2 regions of the Streptomyces sp. NPDC023573 genome follow, and region 1 is predicted to be linked to the other one. Evidence: riboswitches for the same ligand, from Rfam matches in the RefSeq annotation. Region 1 holds a riboswitch; the other holds the start of a gene.
The links. A riboswitch is a leader RNA that binds a small molecule or an ion and turns the genes downstream of it on or off. The one in region 1 is predicted to bind S-adenosylmethionine.

Region 1 (7,017 bases):
GTCGGCAGTGCAGAGGCTGCGGGTCAGGCTCAGCAAGAGCTACTACGGCGAGGACAACCAGATCGCCAAGCCCACCGCCGAGGAGTACAAGGAGATCACCAGCGGCCACGGCCACCACTGATCACCTCAGCTGACCGCCACAGCGGGAGCCCCGTCCATCCGATGGACGGGGCTCTTCGCTGTCCCCGGGCCTGGATAGGGTGGGAGGTATCCCTTGTATCGGCTGTGGACCCCCAGGAGCGGACCATGAACGTGGTGACCCCGGACGGCGGCGACAGCGTGGCGGCACGCACCTGGCCCGGCGTGCTGACGCCTCTGCTGCGCGGTGAGCACCTGGGCGCGGACGACACCGCGTGGGCCATGGACCGCATCATGAGCGGCGAGGCCACGGACGTGCAGATCGCCGGCTTCGCCGTCGCGCTGCGGGCCAAGGGAGAGACCGTCGACGAGGTCACCGGACTCGTCCGCGCCATGTACGAGCACGCCCACACCATCGAGGTGCCCGGTCGTACGGTCGACATCGTGGGAACCGGCGGCGACATGGCCAAGACGGTCAACATCTCCACCATGTCGGCGATCGTCGTCGCGGGGACCGGCGCGAAGGTCGTCAAGCACGGCAACCGTGCCTCCTCCTCGGCGAGCGGTGCCTCCGACGTACTGGAGAAGCTCGGCGTCAACCTCGAACTGACGCCGCAGCGCGTCGTCGCGGTGGCCGAGGAGGCGGGCATCACCTTCTGCTTCGCCGTGAAGTTCCACCCCGCCCTGCGGTACGCGGCCAGGGCGCGCAAGGAACTGGGCACACAGACCACCTTCAACATCCTGGGCCCGCTCACCAACCCGGCCCGGGTGCGTTCCCAGGCCATCGGGGTCGCCGACCCGAAGATGGCGCCCATCGTCGCGGGCGTGCTGGCGGACCGGGGGAATTCGGCGCTCGTCTTCCGGGGCGACGACGGTCTCGACGAGCTGACCACCACCGCTACCTCACGGGTCTGGATCGTCCGCGACGGCACCGTGCGCGAGCAGGCCTTCGACCCGCGCGACGTCGGCCTCGACCTGGTCCCCGTCGAGGCGCTGCGGGGCGCTGACTCCTCGTACAACGCGGATGTGGCCCGCCGGCTGCTCGACGGGGAGACCGGCCCCGTGCGCGACGCGGTGCTGCTGAACTCGGCTGCCGCGCTGGTCGCGCTGGAGCCGGGCGAGGGCTCTCTGGACGAGCAGCTCTCGGCCGGGATCGCGCGCGCCGCGCAGTCGGTCGACTCGGGGGCGGCCAGGAGCGCGCTGGAGCGCTGGGTGACGGCCAGCAACGCCTGAGCGCGCACGGTGTGAGCGGGGGCGCGGTCCGGATCGCGGACCGCGCCCTTGCGCGTCGCCGTGGGTATGGCAAGATGCTGCGCAGGTCATGAGTGACAGCGACTACGGCCCCGGCCCGCTGTCCGGCAACCCTCCGTCCGTGGCGGGGTGCCCCGGGTGAAGACCAGGCCGCAGGCAGCGAGGTCTGTGGCAAGCGCGGGCCCCTCGGCATCGTTCGATGCCACCCCTTGGGGTCCTGGTCCCAGGGAGCCTTCTGTGAGCAAGCGAATGCGATAGGGCGCCACGCCCTCCTCCGCACGCCTTTTTCCTTACGTTCCCGCGCTGCCGCGCACTGCCGCCGGCGCGAGGATTTCGCCTGCCTCTTACGGGAGTTCGCCATGTCTGTCTCCACCGCTGCCGTCGACCAGTCCCTTTGTGCCCCGCTGCCGGTTCTGGGTGCCGATGTCACCGTTCCGCTCGTCACCGGCGGAGAGGTCACCTACGCCGCTCTCGACTACGCGGCCAGCGCCCCGGCGCTCCAGCGCGTCTGGGACGACGTGGCCGCCTACGCCCCGTACTACGGCAGTGTGCACCGCGGCGCCGGCTACCTCTCACAGCTCTCCACCGACCTGTTCGAGAACAGCCGCGAGACCGTCGCGGAGTTCCTCGGCTGCCGTGCGGAGGACCAGGTGGTCTTCACCCGCTCGACGACCGACTCCCTCAACCTCCTCGCCGCCGCGCTGCCCGCCGACTGCGAGGTGTTCGTGTTCGAGACCGAGCACCACGCCTCGCTGCTGCCCTGGCGTGACGCCCGGGTGACCTGCCTCGACGCCCCGCGCACCCCGGCCCAGGCGGTCGCCACGCTGGAACGGGCGCTGGCCGCCCGCAAGCCCCACGGCCCCGCCTTGGTCTGCGTGACCGGCGCGTCCAACGTCACCGGTGAGCTGTGGCCGGTGAGGGAACTGGCCGCCGCCGCCCACGCCCACGGCGCGCGCATCGTGCTCGACGCGGCGCAGCTGGCGCCCCACCACCCGGTGGACATCGCCGGGCTGGACGTCGACTGGGTCGCCTTCTCCGGGCACAAGCTCTACGCGCCCTTCGGCTCGGGCGTCCTCGCGGGCCGTGCCGACTGGCTGGTGGACGCGGAGCCGTACCTCGCGGGCGGCGGCGCCTCCCGCAAGGTCGCCAGGCGTGCCGACGGCGGCGTGGACGTCGAGTGGCACACCACCGCGGCCCGGCACGAGGCGGGATCGCCCAACGTCATCGGCGTCTACTCCATCGCCGCGGCCTGCAAGGCCCTGACCGAGGCCGGGTTCGACCGGCTGGTCGCCCGGGAGCAGCAGCTGGTGACACGGGTCCGTGAGGGGCTCGCCGGCGTCCCCGAGGTCAAGGTGCTCTCGCTCTTCGGTGACGACGCCCCGAGGGTCGGCGTCATCTCCTTCGTGGTCGAGGGATGGAACAGCTCGCACTTCGCCGCGGCGCTCTCCGCCGAGTACGGCATCGGGGTGCGCGACGGACTGTTCTGCGCGCACCCGCTGGTGCGGACCCTGCTGGGCAGCGAGCCGCAGGAGCCGGGCGAGTGCGGCGCGCCGGAGGCCGCGCCCGGGGAGAAGTCGCTCAACGCCATCCGGGTGAGCTTCGGCGCCGGCACGCCGGACGAGCACATCGAGCGATTCCTGGGCGCCGTCCGCGAGCTGGTCGGCGAGGGTGCCCGCTGGACCTACCGCACCGAGGAGGGCCGCTGCGTCCCCGACCGGGGTGTCTCGCAGGTCTGAGCGGGTCCGGACACGGCTCCGGCCGGGGACGGGGCGACACGCCTCCCGTCCCCGGCCGGAGCCGTACGCGGTCTCAGGCGTCGAGCCCGATGGCGAAGGCCGCCTCGAGGTCGTGCTGCGAGTAGGTGCGGAAGGCCACATGGGTGTCGGTGCCCTCGACGCCCTGGATCTTGCTGATCCGGCCCGGGATGACGTCGGCCAGATCGTCGTGCCGGGCGACCCGGACCATGGCGATCAGGTCGTACGTACCGGTGACCGAGAAGACCTCGCTGACACTGTCCAGCGCGGCGATGGCCTCGGCGATCTCGGGAATCCGGTCCACGCTGGTCTTGATGAGCACGATCGCGGTGATCACGGCTGGCTTTCTCCCTCAGTGGCCGTGGCTGGAGACTTCACTCTAGTCCCCCGGAACCGCACCCAGGCGTAGAGGAACCCGGCGGCGAAACCCGCCACGTGCGCGAGGTACGCCACGCCCGGGCCGCTCCCCGCGCTCTGCGCCGCCAGCCACTGCAGGGCGAACCAGAACACGAGGACGATCCAGGCGGGGAAGCGCAGCGGCAGGAAGAAGAGGAAGGGGAAGAGGCTGGTGACGCGGGCCTTGGGGAAGAGGAAGAGGAACGCGCCGAGCACCGCGGAGATCGCCCCCGACGCGCCGACCAGCGTCTGGTCGGAGTCCGCGTGCACCACCGCGTAGGCCACCAGGGCGAAATAGCCGCAGGCGAGGTAGAAGACGGTGAACTCGGTGCGGCCCATGCGTTCCTCGGCCATCGCGCCGAACACGTAGAGGAAGAGCATGTTGCCCAGCAGATGCAGCCAGCTGCCGTGGACGAAGAGTGCGGTGAGCGGGGTGAGGGCGGCGTGGGCCGAGCCTTCCATGAGCTCGGCGGGGATCACACCCCAGCGCTCGAAGTACCCGGCCTGAGCGGCCAGCAGCGCGTCGGCGCTGCCGTGGACGGGGTTGAACCCGGAGAGCGGACTGATCAGGAACACCGCGCAGCAGAGCGCGATCAGTCCGTACGTGACCGGGGCGCCGTCCGCCGCGGCGGCGGCCCGGAGCTCTCCGGCACGCCTCCGCCAGTGGACTTCCCGCCGAATGGTCACGTACAGAGCATGACGCACCGGGCGAGAACGGCACAGACCGCCTCGCCGTGTCGATAGGTATGCGCAAGGCCGTAGGGTTGCGGCAGGACATCCGCAGTTCGACGGCGCACCGCGAGATCGAAGCCTGGGCACGCACGAGACTCGACGAACGACGAAAGAGGACGCAACGATGACGACGGTTCCCCAGCCGACGGACGGGACCCGCTGGCGCTGCACGCTCTGCGGCAACCTGACCCGTTTCGATGTGACGCGCTCCTCCAAGGTCGTGGAGTACGTGCACCTCGACCTGGCCGGGGAGTCGAGTGTCGAGGAGCGCGAGGTGGTCAGTGAGACCATCGAGTCGGTGCGCTGTCGTTGGTGCAACGCCGTGGACCAGATCGAACTGGTCGACAGGCCCGGTGCCGACTCCTGACGGGGCCGTGCGGACAGACATTGGGGTGATGGATGGTGGAGCAGCCGACAGGCGGCGCCGGACCGGCCGACGCGGCCGACGGCACCGCGGAGTCGCTCGACCGTCCGCTGCCCGAGGGCGTACGCCGCAAGGTGGTGGCGCTGGTCTCGGACGCGTTCGGCGGTCTGACCGTCGGCGAACTCCCCGCCCAGCTCCGTCAGTACGCTCGTTTCACCCCGAGCAGACGGGCCAAGTTCGCCGGTAACGCGATGGCCGCGGCCCTGGAGAGCGATCCGGTGTTCCGCCGGCGCATCGGTGAGCGGATCGGCCAGTCCCAGCCGGAACTGGCCGACGCCCTCACCTCCGGTGCCCCGCCCGCCGCCGCCGACCCCGTCGATGTGGCGGCGGCCGCCTATGTGCTGCGGCCGGCCGGCTGGGTCAAGCTGGTGGCCGCGGCCGGCGAGGAGGTCCAGCGGGCCCACGCCGAGCGTGCGGACGAGGAGGCCAGACGCGAGCTGGAGCGGCTGCGTGAGGAACTCGACCACGCCCGCGGCCAGACCAGGGCCGACACCGAGCGGCTGCGCTCGGAGCTGGACGCCTCCCGCAAGGAGAGCGACTCCCTGCACCGCAAACTGCGCAGCGCCCTCAGCGAGGTGAAGCGCAAGGAGGCCGCTCTGCGCAAGGCCGGCGCCGAGACCGACGCCGTGCGGGCCGAGGCCGCTGCCCAGGTCTCCGCGGCCGAGAGCGAGTCCCGGCGGCTCAAGGCGCGGCTGGCCGAGGCGGAGGCCTCGGTCGAGGCGGGCCGCCGGGCGGCCAGGGAGGGGCGCTCGGTCGAGGACATGCGGCTGCGGCTGCTCCTGGACACCGTGCTCGACGCGGCACAGGGTCTCCGCCGCGAACTGGCCCTGCCCCCCTCCTCGCTGCGCCCCGCGGACGGTGTCGAGGCCGTGGAGCCCGGCCGGATGTCACCGAAGGACATCGCCGCCAGGGCCCTTTCGGAGACCGATCCGGCGCTGCTCGACCAGTTGCTCGCCCTGCCGCAGGCGCACCTCATCGTCGACGGCTACAACGTCACCAAGACCGGCTATCCGCAGATGCCGCTGGAGAAGCAGCGGTTGCGCCTCCTGGGCGGTCTCTCGGTCCTCGCGGCGCAGACCGGGGCCGAGATGACCTGTGTCTTCGACGGCGCCGAACTGGCCGCCCCGGTCCTGCTCGCACCGCCCCGCGGGGTCCGCGTCCTCTTCAGCAAGGCGGGAGTGACCGCGGACGAGCTGATCCGGCAACTGGCGCGCGCCGAACCGCCGGGCAGGCCCGTCGTCGTGGTCTCCACCGACCGCGAAGTCGCCGACGGGGTGGCGAAGGCCGGTGCGCGGCCGGTCGCGTCCGCCTTGCTCCTGAAGCGCCTTTCGCGCGTCTGATGTGCCATGTGAGGCATGGGTGACTTGTCGGAATTTCTGGAACGTACCGTCAAGTCACCGCTACACGCAGTGTGATGAAAGTAAAGAAGTGCCTGGTGTGACGAGATTTTGCTCGTGAGGATTTGAACTGATCACAAGATGGTCACTAGGGTCAGGCCTCGAACCTTCGCACGGTTGATTGCCCACCCGGGGTGACGGCGAAGGAACCGCCGAGTCCGTGACGTGCACGGAGCCGGGGATTCTTTCCCCCACAGCCCGGTAGGCGGCTCGAGGAAGAAGGAGCTCGCCTTCGTGGCGTCCCACCGTCGTCCCAAGCAGCCGAGCCGCACCCGCGTGACCGTGCTCACCGCGACCGCCGCCGCAGCCGTGGCCCTGACCTCCCAGGCCGCGCACGCCGACCCCAAGCCGACCAAGAGCGAGGTCAAGGCGAAGGTCGACAAGCTCTACCACGAGGCCGAGGTCGCCACCGAGAAGGCCAACGGCGCCAAGGAGCAGCAGGACAAGCTCAAGAAGCAGGCCGACGCGCTCCAGGACAAGGTCGCCCGCGGCCAGGACGAGCTCAACACCCTGCGCGGCGAGCTCGGTTCGCTGGCCACCGCGCAGTACCGCTCCGGTGGTCTCGACCCGTCGGTCCAGCTGCTGCTCTCCTCGGACCCGGACAGCTTCCTCGACCAGGCCTCCGCGCTCGACCAGCTGACGGCCAAGCAGGCCGAGTCGCTGCAGAAGATCCAGGCGAAGCAGCGCACCCTCGCGCAGCAGCGCGAGGAGGCGCAGGGCAAGCTCGCGGACCTCGCCGACGTCCGCGAGTCGCTCAACGAGAACAAGAAGAAGTACCAGGGCAAGCTGGCCGACGCCCAGAAGCTGCTCAACACCCTCACCGCCGCCGAGCGCGCCAAGATGGCCGCGGACGATCAGCGGGCCAGCCGCGCCGCCGGTGACCGGGTCGATCTCGGCAACGAGGTCCCCGCCTCCGCCCGTGGCGCCGCCGCCCTCCAGGCCGCGTCCACGCAGCAGGGCAAGGCATACGTCTCCGGCGCCACCG
Region 2 (7,017 bases), on a different contig from region 1:
CCGATCCGCAGGTCGGGCCGGAGCTCGCGCAGGAGGCCGGGGACCAGCGAGAGGTGGTAGTCCTGCACCAGGACCGCCGCCCCCTCGCCCGCCTCCTCGGCGAGGGCCTCGGCGAAGGCCCGGTTGTACGCCTCGAAGGAGGCCCACTGCCGGCGGAACTCCGCGTCGAAGACGGGCTCCACCGGCGTCTCGTAGATCATGTGGTGGACGAACCAGAGCACGGAGTTCGCGATGCCGTTGTACGCGTCGGCGTGGACCCCCGCGTCGATGTCGAGCATCCGGACGCCGGGCTCGGAGACTCCGCGCCGGACCGCCTCGCGGTCGCCGTCGCCGAGGGCGGCGCACACCCACAGCTTGTCGTCGACGGCGCTGAGGCCGGAGACGAGCCCGCCCCCGCCCCGTTTCGAGTCGAGCGTGCCGTCCTCCCGCCGGGTGTACGACACCGGGCCGCGGTTGGACGCGACGAGTACCTGGGCAGCGTGCTCGGAGACCATGTACCCGAACCTAGCCCGTTCGGGAAGCCGCCAAACGTGAAGCGCCCTCGGAGCCGGGCGGGAAGAACCGTTACGCCGCGTTCCGCGAGGTGTACTCCGCGATCTCCCGCATCGGGGGACGCTCCTCGGTGTCCACCGCATGGGTGTGCGGGACGAATCCGCCGGGCCCCCGCTCGAACTGGGTGATCTCGGGGCGCACGAGGGGCCCCCGGGAGAGCCGCAGCTGCGCCGTCCGGTAGATCGTGGCCGCCATCCGGCCGAGGGCCTGGCCGTCCTGGTGGCGGTGTTTGCGTACGCCGACGTCGACCTGGGCCAGTGCGTCCAGGCCGACCGTGTGCAGCGCGTCGACGAGCAGGCCCAGCTCCACGCCGTAACCGACGGGGAAGGGGAGCCGCTCCAGGAGGGAGCGCCGCACCGCGTACTCGCCGCCCAGCGGCTGCACGAAGCCGGCCAGCAGCGGCCAGTGCAGATTGAGCAGCGGGCGGGCCACCAGTTCGGTCACCCGGCCGCCCTGGCCTGCGGCGTCGCCCAGCGGCCGGTCGTACATGGCCTTCACGAAGTGCACCGAGGGGTCGGTCAGCAGCGGGCCGACGATCCCGGAGACGAAGTCGGCGGAGAAGTCCTTGAGGTCCGCGTCGACGAAGCAGACGATGTCCCCGCTGGTCACCAGCAGGGAGCGCCACAGGACCTCGCCCTTGCCGGGCAGGACGGGGATCCGGGGGAGGACCGTGTCCCTGTGCACGACCCGGGCGCCGGCCAGCCGCGCCTCGTCGGCGGTGCGGTCGGTGGATCCGGAGTCGATCACCACCAGTTCGTCGACGAGCTGGACCTTCTCCATCAGCTCGCGCCGGATCTCCGCGACGATCGCGCCGACCGTCGCCTCCTCGTTCAGCGCGGGCAGGACGACGCTCACGCGCGAACGGTGCGGATCCTTCGCCCGCGCGGCCGTGAGCCGGTCCGGCGGGCGGTCGGCAGCAGACCAGGAACGCCTGGTCAGCCAGCGTTCCACCTCTTCCAGCACGGTCGATACTCCCTGTATGTGATCCATCTCGCGGTTCGGACGACTATCTCAACCGTCCGGTGCTTCGGTTACAGTCTTGAACAACGCGGACGACCCTCGCATGTCGGGGTCGGTCCGCGAATAAACGCCCGGATCCATGGTCCGGTGCCATAGCGCTCATCCAGAGGGACTGAGGGAACGGCCCGTCGAAGTCCCGGCAACCCTCCTGCCGACCGCGAGGTCACGGTGGGGAAGGTGCCAATTCCGTCTTGTGGCGAAATACGTCGCAAGGAAGATGAGGAGAAAGGGCCTCCGCCATCATGGCCGTGCAGACAGTTGCAGCCGACACCAATACCTCCGCAGTGGACCTCGGTCCCGCCGCGGCACTTTCCTGCCGCGAATGCGGCGAGCGTTTCGAGCTCGGCCCCATTTTCGCCTGTGCGTCCTGTTTCGGGCCGCTCGAAGTGGCGTACGACCTGCCGAGCGGCTCCCCCGAAGAGCTGAAGAAGCGCATCGCCGAGGGCCCGAACAACATCTGGCGCTACGCGCCGCTGCTGCCGGTCCCCGCCGATGTCGCGGACAAGCCCAACATCAACCCCGGTTTCACCAAGCTGGTCAAGGCCGACAACCTGGCCCGCGAGCTGGGCGTGACCGGCGGTCTGTACGTCAAGGACGACTCCGGCAACCCGACGCACTCCTTCAAGGACCGTGTCGTCGCCATCGCCGTCGAGGCCGCCCGCGCCTTCGGGTTCACCACCCTCTCCTGCTCCTCCACCGGCAACCTCGCCGGCGCGGTGGGCGCCGCCGCCGCCCGCGCCGGCTTCCGCTCGTGCGTGTTCATCCCGCACGACCTGGAGCAGGGCAAGGTCGTCATGGCCGCGGTGTACGGCGGTGAGCTGGTCGGCATCGAGGGCAATTACGACGACGTCAACCGCTTCTGCTCGGAGCTCATCGGCGACCCGCTCGGCGAGGGCTGGGGCTTCGTCAACGTCAACCTCCGGCCGTACTACGGGGAGGGCTCCAAGACCCTGGCGTACGAGATCTGTGAGCAGCTCGGCTGGCAGCTGCCCGACCAGCTCGTCATCCCGATCGCGTCCGGCTCGCAGCTCACGAAGATCGACAAGGGGCTGCAGGAGCTGATCAAGCTCGGCCTCGTCGAGGACAAGCCGTACAAGATCTTCGGTGCCCAGGCCGAGGGCTGCTCCCCGGTCTCCACCGCCTTCAAGGCCGGCCACGACGTGGTGCGTCCGCAGAAGCCGAAGACCATCGCCAAGTCCCTGGCGATCGGCAACCCGGCCGACGGCCCCTACGTCCTGGACATCGCCCGGCGCACCGGCGGCGCCGTGGAGGACGTGAACGACGAGCAGGTCGTCGACGCGATCAAGCTGCTGGCCCGCACCGAGGGCATCTTCGCGGAGACCGCGGGCGGGGTGACGGTCGGTGTGACGAAGAAGCTGATCGACGCCGGCCTGCTCGACCCCTCCCTCACCACGGTCGTCCTGAACACCGGCGACGGACTGAAGACGCTCGACGCGGTCGCCCCGACGACCGGCCTGTCGGCGACGATCCGGCCCAGCCTGGACGCGTTCCGCGACGCCGGCCTCGCCGCCGCCAACTGACACCCGAGACCGAAGGAAGGCACCCACATGAGCGTCAAGGTCCGTATCCCCACCATCCTCCGCACCTACACGGGCGGTCAGGCCGAGGTCCCGGCGGAGGGTGCGACCCTCTCCGAGGTCATCGCGTCCCTGGAGCAGAACCACCCGGGCATCGGCGCCCGCGTCCTGGACGACCAGGGCAAACTGCGCCGCTTCGTCAACGTGTACGTCAACGACGACGACGTGCGCTTCGAGGGCGGCCTGGACGCGGTCACCCCGGACGGCGCGGGCGTGTCGATCATTCCGGCCGTCGCCGGAGGCTGATCGCCCCCGGGGTCACAGGACGCCCGACCGCATGACGTGAGCACAGTGGCCCTCTCCGCCGGAAAGCGGAGGGGGTCATTCTGCATGGTTGAGCACGGTACAGTTTGGGAAGTCCCCGCAGCTGCCCGTGCCGCCCGCATATGAGAATGCGCCCGGCCGCGACAAGAAGCAGCCAAAGTAAGTGAACTCCTTGCGGCATAAGTGGCCTTTGTCAGGCCCGACTTGTCCTGGAATCTTGTGAGTTCCCCCATTGCGGGCGGTCGCCTGTGCCCAGAATTCTCGTCCGATTGACCTGTTGCAGAGGGCAGTTGGGCAGATACATTCGGCCGCGGTCGACGCGTTCCGGCGCACGCCACCCTCTCCTGTCGGAGGGTGAGTTCTGACCCGGGCCCGCGAAGTGCGGCGCTCGTGCAAGGGCCAGTAATAGGGGAGTTAGGCATGGCTCAGGGCACCGTCAAGTGGTTCAACGCGGAGAAGGGGTACGGCTTCATCGCGGTCGACGGTGGTGCGGATGTTTTCGTCCACTACAGCGCGATCCAGATGGACGGGTACCGCACCCTCGAAGAGGGTCAGCGAGTTGAATTCGAGATCTCGCAGGGCCAGAAGGGGCCGCAGGCGGACATGGTCAAGCTCGCCGTCGGCTGAGCTCGGCGCGGTCGTCCGACGACACTACTCACGCACGTGAGGCCCGTACCCCGGCCAGGGGTACGGGCCTCACGTGCGTCCGCACACCCCTCCAGGTTGTCCACATCCCGAGGCGGACGCTTGCACTCGAAGGGGTCGAGTGCTAATCATTGGCGTTAGCACTCTCCAGGTGAGAGTGACAGAAACTTGGACCGGGCCGGTGAGGCCCGCAGGCCCAGTGGGGCAAGGAACCACTGAGCACGCTGGCCGTCCGTCGCGGGCGCCACTCGGTCCGGAGAATCCACCCCTGTCCGGGAGGACCACTTCACATGGCCAAGATCATCGCGTTCGACGAGGAGGCACGGCGCGGTCTCGAGCGCGGGATGAACCAGCTCGCCGACGCCGTCAAGGTCACCCTCGGCCCCAAGGGCCGTAACGTCGTCCTCGAGAAGAAGTGGGGCGCGCCCACGATCACCAACGATGGTGTTTCCATCGCCAAGGAGATCGAGCTCGAGGACCCGTACGAGAAGATCGGTGCGGAGCTGGTCAAGGAGGTCGCCAAGAAGACGGACGACGTCGCCGGCGACGGTACGACCACCGCCACCGTTCTCGCCCAGGCGCTCGTCCGCGAGGGCCTGCGCAACGTCGCCGCGGGAGCCAACCCGATGGCTCTGAAGCGTGGCATCGAGAAGGCCGTCGAGGCCGTCTCCGCCGCTCTGCTGGAGCAGGCGAAGGACGTGGAGACCAAGGAGCAGATCGCTTCGACGGCCTCCATCTCCGCCGCCGACACCGAGATCGGCGCCAAGATCGCCGAGGCGATGGACAAGGTCGGCAAGGAAGGCGTCATCACCGTCGAGGAGTCCCAGACCTTCGGTCTGGAGCTCGAGCTCACGGAGGGTATGCGCTTCGACAAGGGCTACATCTCGGCCTACTTCGCCACCGACATGGAGCGTATGGAGTCGTCCTTCGACGACCCGTACATCCTGATCGTCAACTCCAAGATCAGCAACGTGAAGGACCTCCTTCCGCTGCTCGAGAAGGTCATGCAGTCGGGCAAGCCGCTGCTGATCATCGCGGAGGACGTCGAGGGCGAGGCTCTGTCGACCCTGGTCGTCAACAAGATCCGTGGCACCTTCAAGTCCGTCGCCGTCAAGGCTCCGGGCTTCGGTGACCGCCGCAAGGCCATGCTCGGCGACATCGCCATCCTCACCGGTGGCACCGTCATCTCCGAGGAGGTCGGTCTCAAGCTCGAGAACGCCGGTCTCGACCTGCTCGGCACCGCTCGCAAGGTCGTCATCACCAAGGACGAGACGACCATCGTCGACGGTGGCGGCGAGAGCGACCAGGTCCAGGGTCGCGTCAAGCAGATCCGTGCCGAGATCGAGAACTCCGACTCGGACTACGACCGCGAGAAGCTCCAGGAGCGCCTCGCGAAGCTGGCCGGCGGCGTGGCCGTCATCAAGGCCGGCGCCGCCACCGAGGTGGAGCTCAAGGAGCGCAAGCACCGCATCGAGGACGCGGTGCGCAACGCCAAGGCCGCCGTCGAGGAGGGCATCGTCGCCGGTGGTGGCGTGGCTCTGCTCCAGGCCTCGGCCGTCTTCGAGAAGCTCGACCTGACCGGTGACGAGGCCACGGGCGCCAACGCCGTGAAGCTCGCGCTGGAGGCCCCGCTCAAGCAGATCGCCGTCAACGGTGGTCTCGAGGGTGGCGTCATCGTCGAGAAGGTGCGCAACCTGCCGATCGGTCACGGCCTCAACGCCGCGACCGGCGAGTACGTCGACATGATCGCCGAGGGCATCATCGACCCGGCGAAGGTCACGCGCTCCGCTCTGCAGAACGCCGCGTCCATCGCCGCGCTCTTCCTCACCACCGAGGCCGTCATCGCCGACAAGCCGGAGAAGGCCTCCGCGGCCGCTCCGGGCGGCATGCCGGGCGGTGACATGGACTTCTGATCCTCGGATCAGCAGCTCCAGGCAGTACCGCGGTATCCGTACGACGCCGGCCCCCGGGATTCGTTCCCGGGGGCCGGCGTCGTCGTTGTCGCCGCTGCGCGGCGCTCTGGTGGGGCCGGGTCAGGACCCGTCGGTGTTCGACGGGCCGAAGAACTCGATCTCGGCGATGGCCACCTGCTTGTCCGAGGACGCGGCGTGGGCCGACTCCACGGTGAAGCGCACCTTGACGGCATCGCCGACGCGGAAGGCCCGCCGCTGGCCGCCGGTGCCCTGGTCCAGGGTCAGCCGGCGGGTCGTCTGCTTTCCGTCCTTCGTCGTGATCGTCGCCTTGAGGCGCTGCGGCAGCGCGGACTTGTTGAGGTCGTCGGCCTTGACGGAGACGCCCGGCGTGATGATCACGTCCAGCAGCCGGGTCGGCTGGTCGAAGCGGGCCTCGATCCACTCGCCCTCACCGGACTGGTCGACTCCGGGGCCCCACCACGTGTTGTTCACCTTGTCGAAGGCGAGCTGCGGCTTGTGGCCGGTCCACGAGCGGGATGCCGCGAGGTCGTTGGGGGCGACCATCGCGCGCTTGGCGAAGTGGTCCTTGGTGGCCTGGATGCCGGCGGGGAGATACATCACGCCGAGGACGGCCAGGGTGATGACGACGGCGGCGGTGATCCATGTGCCGATGCGGTCGAAGACGCGGCGGATGCGGGGCCTGTCGCCGGCCCACGGGTTCTCGTTGCGGCGGGAGCCCGCGAGACGGCGCCACCACGGGACGGGGGCGGGCGCGCGTTCCTCGTTGTCGGCCAGCGGCATCGCGCAGCGTGCGCAGTAGTGGCGGTCGGGGCGGTTGGGGGTGGCGCACCAGGAGCAGGGCGGGCCGTTGCCGGTGTCCTGCTGGGGGCCGGGGACGCGGACCTGCGGCCGGTCGGTGTCCGGGCGGCCGGGCAGGACCGGAGCGGCGGTCGGGGGCGGCGAGGAGTGGGACGGCTCGGGCTCGGAGACCGGGACGAGCAGGGAGCGGGCGCGGTCGGCCGCGC

Region 2: linked by a shared signal. The riboswitch ahead of thrC (threonine synthase) and the one ahead of ACZ32T_RS01800 (aminotransferase class V-fold PLP-dependent enzyme) in region 1 are both predicted to bind S-adenosylmethionine.

What each region holds. Positions count from the first base shown of each region.
Region 1 covers NZ_JBVHKB010000001.1:387,050-394,066, reverse strand. Annotated here, with positions in the region: gene qcrB (cytochrome bc1 complex cytochrome b subunit) at 1-121, shown strand, start outside; gene trpD (anthranilate phosphoribosyltransferase) at 247-1,311, shown strand; SAM riboswitch class IV at 1,396-1,513, shown strand; gene ACZ32T_RS01800 (aminotransferase class V-fold PLP-dependent enzyme) at 1,689-3,065, shown strand; gene ACZ32T_RS01795 (Lrp/AsnC family transcriptional regulator) at 3,139-3,420, opposite strand; gene ACZ32T_RS01790 (rhomboid family intramembrane serine protease) at 3,417-4,184, opposite strand; gene ACZ32T_RS01785 (hypothetical protein) at 4,336-4,578, shown strand; gene ACZ32T_RS01780 (NYN domain-containing protein) at 4,614-5,975, shown strand; gene ACZ32T_RS01775 (C40 family peptidase) at 6,267-7,017, shown strand, end outside.
Region 2 covers NZ_JBVHKB010000002.1:722,855-729,871, reverse strand. Annotated here, with positions in the region: gene ACZ32T_RS09940 (alpha,alpha-trehalose-phosphate synthase (UDP-forming)) at 1-494, opposite strand, end outside; gene ACZ32T_RS09935 (glucosyl-3-phosphoglycerate synthase) at 565-1,515, opposite strand; SAM riboswitch class I at 1,669-1,796, shown strand; gene thrC (threonine synthase) at 1,815-3,113, shown strand; gene ACZ32T_RS09925 (MoaD/ThiS family protein) at 3,141-3,416, shown strand; gene ACZ32T_RS09920 (cold-shock protein) at 3,855-4,061, shown strand; gene groL (chaperonin GroEL) at 4,370-5,992, shown strand; gene ACZ32T_RS09910 (NADase-type glycan-binding domain-containing protein) at 6,113-7,017, opposite strand, start outside.